One region of the Paenibacillus sp. FSL K6-1096 genome, then DNA from elsewhere that is predicted to be linked to it. Evidence: a T-box and tRNA genes for the amino acid it is inferred to sense, from the RefSeq annotation. Region 1 holds a T-box; the other holds one or more tRNA genes.
The links. The T-box of region 1 lies ahead of MHI24_RS09390 (valine--tRNA ligase). A T-box ahead of a tRNA ligase gene usually reads a tRNA of that ligase, here a tRNA-Val.
Positions count from the first base shown of each region.

Region 1 (3,140 bases):
AGGGTAGTAACGCTTGAATTCGGCACTGTTCTCATCGGGCCAGCCCATTGTGGCGAACGGCCACAGGTTGGAGCTGAACCAGGTATCCAGCACATCCTCATCCTGCTTCAGATCATCAAGGCCGCCGCTCATCTCACGGGCTTCCTCTTCACTGTAGGCAACGAAGACTTCACCGGTTGACTCCGAATACCAGGCCGGAATCCGGTGACCCCACCACAGCTGGCGGGAGATACACCAGTCGCGTACATTCTCGATCCAGTTCAGGTAAGTCTTCTCGAACCGTTCAGGCACAAATTGAACGCCGTTGTTATCCTTCTGCGCCTGGATGGCTACTTCAGCTAGCGGCTGCATTTTGACGAACCACTGGGTGGACAGATAAGGCTCGACTACCGCGCCGGAGCGCTCGCTGTGACCTACCTGGTGTACATGATCCTCGATGGAGATCAGAACTCCCTGCTCCTTCAGGTCCGCCACAATATTCTTGCGGCATTCACTGCGGTCCTGGCCCTGATACGGCCCCGCTTCCTCATTCATGATGCCCCCCTCATCCATCACGTTGATCTGCGGCAGATTGTGGCGCTGGCCTACCTCGAAGTCATTCGGATCGTGTGCAGGTGTAATTTTGACTGCACCGCTGCCGAACTCTTTGTCTACATATTCATCGGCAACCACCGGAATCTCCCGGCCGATAATTGGCAGAATCAGGGTCTTGCCGATCAGATCCTTGTAACGCTCATCCTTAGGGTGAACCGCTACCGCTGTATCGCCCAGCATCGTCTCGGGCCGGGTGGTGGCTACGGTGATGAAGCCGCTGCCGTCCTTAAGCGGATAGCGCAGATGATACAGATGCCCGTTCACTTCCTTGTATTCAACCTCGATGTCAGACAGTGCCGTCCGGGCGGAAGGGTCCCAGTTGATAATGCGCTTGCCGCGGTAGATCAGACCTTTGCGGTACAGTTCAACAAAAACCTGGCGTACCCCCTTGGTCAAGCCTTCATCCAGTGTGAAGCGCTCGCGGGAATAGTCCAGCGATAGGCCCATTTTGGCCCACTGCTCGTGGATGGTCTCTGCATACTGATCCTTCCAGGCCCACACCTGCTCCAGGAACTTCTCGCGTCCCAGATCATGGCGGGAAATGCCCTGCCCGCGCAGCTTCTGCTCTACCTTAGTCTGTGTAGCGATTCCGGCATGGTCCGTACCCGGCAGCCAGAGAGTATCATAGCCCTGCATCCGCTTGGTGCGGATCAGCACATCCTGGATCGTGAAATCCAGCGCGTGTCCGATATGCAGCATCCCTGTAACATTCGGCGGCGGAATCACGATGCTGTAAGGCTCCGCATCCGGCCGTTTGCCTGCTTCAAAGAAGCCGTTCTCCATCCAGTAGCTATACCATTTCTTCTCTGCCGCCCCCGGGTTGTATGTAGTCGGCATGTCGCTCTGCTTGTGATCAGCCGTCCCGGCGGCCTCTGCCGCTTCCTGCTGGTTCGGCAGCTCCGCTGCCATGTTGTTATCAGCCATTGTGAACCCTCCAATTTGGATAATGAAATAACGCATTATGGTCTGGAAATACAAAAAGACCTTTCGTCTCAAAGGACGAAAGGCCATTCTTTCGCGGTACCACCTTTGTTTCGCGCCAATACAAAGCAGCAAAGCTGCTCCAAGCTCCCGGACGGGCGCTTCAAGCTTAGCGCGACACTCATGCAGATAACGGCTGCATCCGGCCACATCCTAACCCGCTCTTCAATGGCAGGCTCAGAAGGGCAACTCCGGGGCGACTTCGGGGGCTGCATCCTGCGGAAATTCACAGCAACTACCATTCCGCTCTCTGAAGGGCTGACCGCCTACTCTTCCCGTTCCCAGTCTTTATGCTAGTTATTACTTAGTACAATAATACCTTCAGTATTATCCCTAGTCAACCAGCATATACACAAACCTGTCAACGGATGAAACTTAAGGCTTACTCCCCGCTCCAGATCACCTGAACCACATTGAAGCCCTGGCGGCTGCCCGTTCCGGGAGCCCCGTCCAAGGTAACAGCAAACGTGCTTCCTGAATCAATAATCTGGAAGGCAGCTGCAGAGACTTCTTCCGATTTGGACGTGGCGCCCTTTTGGGCGAAATAGTCCTTATACGTATTGCCCAGCGCCTCCAGCCCCTGCTTGGTGGTGTAGCTGAAGGTAGCGGACGGCTTGCCGGTCGCCGAGCCTTCGATCAGATCATAGATTTTGGCATCGGCGGGAAGCGGGAAGTCCGCCGGCAGGCTCTTCGGACGCTTTACGGCTTCCGTGGCCGTTCCTGCGGAGGTGCCGCCTGTGGAAGTGCCCGTAGACGCAGAACCGCCGCCGATAATGACCTTGCTGGTTGCGGCATCGTAGGTGACCGGGGTGTTCAGCGCTTCACCAATCGAGCGTACCGGCAGATAAGTGATACCGTTATACGTGATCGGGGCAAGCGTTTTACCGTTGCCGTCCTTAGGCGTATAGGCTTGGCCGTTCACGACGATTCCAATCTTGTTGTTCAGCGCCGCTTTGATCTGCTGCAGACCGCCGGCGGCATAGGCACCAGCGGACACAGCCAGCGTTAAGCCGAGTGCGGCCGCAGTAGCCGTAACTTTTCTCTTCATCTGGATCTCTCATCCTTTCAGAGGTGGGGGATTCCGGCGCAGAGCTGCCACGTTCTGTGATGTATGTAATGCCGGTTAGGGACTATTACCCCCGGCTACATGGTTTGTAAACCAAGGGCGGAGATACAGCTCATCACCTCGCGCTGGCCGGGTGTAATCGGTTTTTCGATTACATTTGCTCCACGCACCCACACCACGCCCAATGTAATCGGTTTTTCGATTACATTGGGCCCACGCGCCCCCGCCAAGCCGAATGTGATCGGTTTTTCGATTACATTGGGCCCACGCACCCGCGCCACGCCAAATATGATCGGTTTTTCGATTACATTCCGCCCACGCACCTCCGACACGCCGAATATGTTCGGTTTTCCACATACATTCCGCACAAGCACCTATCCGCCTCAACAGACGCCGTCACACACAAAAACAGAAACAGCCCCGTCCATAAGGCAGGGGCCCTTCCTGTTACAATTCTGCATTTTCGTCTCACGCGAGCCAAGCTCAGGGAATATACAGC
Region 1 covers NZ_CP150274.1:2,142,059-2,145,198, forward strand. Annotated here, with positions in the region: gene MHI24_RS09390 (valine--tRNA ligase) at 1-1,431, opposite strand, end outside; T-box leader at 1,587-1,867, opposite strand; gene MHI24_RS09395 (stalk domain-containing protein) at 1,958-2,623, opposite strand; gene MHI24_RS09400 (LysM peptidoglycan-binding domain-containing protein) at 3,125-3,140, opposite strand, start outside.

Region 2 (3,140 bases), 2.7 Mb from region 1:
AAAGATGATTTCAAACAAGTCTATGGGGATCAATATCTGAAGGATATGGAGAGCAACCTGGATTACGCATACGATTCAAGGAACAAGCGCTATTTGCAGGAAAAAGAGTGGGCAGCGAAATCCGAAGACGATACCAAAATATATGTGATATCAGCCATGTTCGACGGTAAGGGGGTTGCAAACGGCATTGTATTGGTGGATAAGCGGATGACGATGACGTTTAGGTAAATGGTAGGTGATAATGGTATAAAAGGAATAAAATGGAAAACCTCCGCTAAGTGATATTATTCTCCTAAACCCTTATACAGACAAGGATTCACCTCGCGATAAGCAGTCTATTCTTGATATTCGGGCCAAAACGACCGAGGGCGAAATTATTAATATTGAGATGCAGTTGTTTAATAAATACGATACGGAGAAAAGAACGCTCTATTATTGGAGCAAACAGTATTCGACTCAGTTGCAGGAGAGTCAGCCATACAGCCAGTTAAAACGGTGTGTGACCATCAATATTATTAACTTTGCTCTATTGGCGAATACTCTTTATCACAATGTCTTTCATTTGCGGGAGGACCGCACGGGAATTCCTCTGCTTGACGACATTGAGATTCACTTCCTGGAGTTGCCGAAGCTGGATGAACAAGCGGTATCCCTGGAACAAGGTGGACTGGTAAATTGGCTGTTATTCCTTAAGGGAGTTGACCAAACCAAATGGGAGGTGCTGACGATGAACGAACCTGTGTTGAAAAAAGCCATGAATACGTTGGAGTTTCTGAGTCAGAACGAAGAGGCCCGCAGACAATACGAGGCGCGTCAACGCTATTTGCACGACGAGGCCTCCATGTATGAGGCAGCTAAAGTGGCGGAAGCCAAGGGGAAGGAAAAAGCTCAAAAAGAAATAGCTCAAAAATTACTTGCTTTAGGCATAGAGCTATCTGTTATTTCTGAGGCGTCTGGTCTCACGGTAGAAGAGATTGGGAGGTTAACACCGTTGCAATAAAAACTAGTAAGGGATAACGCTGTTTCCGCGATATTATAAAAATAACTTGCCTTCCCCTTACGTCCTGTGTTATTATAAATTTCGTTGCAGGACGGTAGCTCAGCGGGAGAGCACTATCTTGACAGGGTAGGGGTCATGGGTTCGAACCCCATCCGTCCTATACGCGAAGAAAGCCTTGCTTTATAAGGCTTTCTTTTTTTGTTTTTTGAATTTTATTTTACATCTGACTGTAGAACTTTATACCAAATAAAATTTTACGCTCCTCTTGGCTAAGGCTTTATACTCTGACTAATAGTAGTGAGAAAATAGCACGACACCACCTTAATACTATAATACAATCATAACGGTTGACTGGAAGAACCTCTCATTCAATCCATTATACATATTGAAAAAAAGGGTGGAATCCGATGATGATTGTAACGCTGCACGAGGCGAAACCTTCTGAGGTTAGCCTCAAATATGTGGTAATCTTTATGAAGCAAGGTGAGGATTGGGTGCTGGTGCGGCACCGGGAGCGTACAACCTGGGAATGTGCCGGCGGGCATATTGAGCCCGGGGAGACCCCTGATGAAGCTGCGGTAAGAGAGCTGTATGAAGAGACGGGTGCTGAAGAATATACGCTGCAACCGTTGTGCGTCTATTCGGTTAGTAGTGCAGAGCTGCCAGAGAGCTATGGGATGTTATATTTTGCGGCTGTGGAGAAGTTTGGACCCTTGCCGGAGTATGAAATGGAAGAGATCCGAAGCTTCAGCGAGCTGCCGCAGGCGGTGACGTATCCGGGAATATACCCTGTCTTATTAGGCAGAGTGAACGAATATATCAGCAAGCTTTGAGAGGAGACCAGGCTCATGACTCAAGAGATTACGAGGTTTAAGCGCCTTGGCGAATACCTTAGATCCCGCCGGGACCGCCTCCAGCCTGAGGCGGTGGGGATCAGGGAAACGGGCAGTCAGCGCAGAACACCGGGGCTGCGGCGGGAGGAGGTTGCGGTGCTGGCGGGTCTTAGCAGCACTTATTATACCTGGCTCGAACAAGGCAGGGAGGTTACCGCTTCCAGAGAGGTCATGGAGAGTCTGAGTCAGGCCCTGCGGTTGTCGGCAGATGAGCGGAAGCATCTGTTTGAGTTGTGGAATCCGGGCTTGCCGGATACTCTTGCTTCTATTAATGAAGCTAATGAGCGGAATCAGGAGCTGAATCCGCAGTGGCGGGACATTATCCGTCAACTGTCATATCCTTCTTTTATTACGAATGAGCGGTCTGAGATTCTGGCCTGGAATGACCAGGCGTGTGAAGTCCTCTGTGATTTCGGGAGCCGGCCTGCTTCAGAGCGTGTTATGATGCGCCAGCTGTTCCTTGATCCGGAGCTGCGGCGGCGGATGCTGAACTGGGAGGAATTCGCTCTCCATTCAGTGGCGGTATACCGGACCTATTATGACTTGAACCTGCATGATCCCTGGTATAAGGAGATGGTCGGGCAGCTCTGTAAGGAGAGCGCAGACTTCGCCGCGATGTGGAAGCAGCACGATATCCAGCATAAGAGGGTGAACCGTGTAGTCATCCTGGGTTCTGGTACGAATCAGCCGGTCACTTATGATATCAATTCTATGGCGAATCTGGCGGATCATCCGGGTGTGCATGTATGTATCTACACGCCTGTCTCCGTCTAAGAGACTAGAATCTGGTGACGCTGGGCTTACAGATCTGCTTCTCCCTGGTAATAATCTTACTAGCATGAACGTACTGTGGCTGCTCTGCGGCTGGGCAGTTAGAATAAGAACATGTTTACAAGATCTTTTACAGGGGAAAGAGGGAGACCATCTTATGCAAACCAGAACACTAGGCAGTACAGGACTGAACGTATCGGCGATGGGGCTTGGAACGATGATGATGCCGGATAATGAGGAGTCGGTTCAGACCATTCATGGCGCTCTTGACCTGGGAGTAACTCTGCTGGACACAGCGGATATCTATGGTGAGTTCCTGCAGCAGCGCTTCGGGGGCAATGAGCGGCTCGTCGGACGGGCGCTTAAGGGCCGGAGAGATCAGGCGGTGGTTGCAACCAAATTCGGTATCACACATACACAAGGACCCAAGGGAGATCCCGCCTATATCAAAAAATCAGTAGACGCCAGCCTCTATC
Region 2 covers NZ_CP150274.1:6,628,523-6,631,662, forward strand. Annotated here, with positions in the region: gene MHI24_RS29025 (lipoprotein) at 1-228, shown strand, start outside; partial or broken gene MHI24_RS29030 (Rpn family recombination-promoting nuclease/putative transposase) at 263-1,000, shown strand; tRNA gene MHI24_RS29035 (tRNA-Val) at 1,089-1,160, shown strand; gene MHI24_RS29040 (NUDIX domain-containing protein) at 1,408-1,833, shown strand; gene MHI24_RS29045 (helix-turn-helix transcriptional regulator) at 1,849-2,667, shown strand; gene MHI24_RS29050 (aldo/keto reductase) at 2,822-3,140, shown strand, end outside.
Region 2: it encodes a tRNA-Val, which carries the amino acid that the T-box ahead of MHI24_RS09390 (valine--tRNA ligase) is inferred to sense. The anticodon was not compared.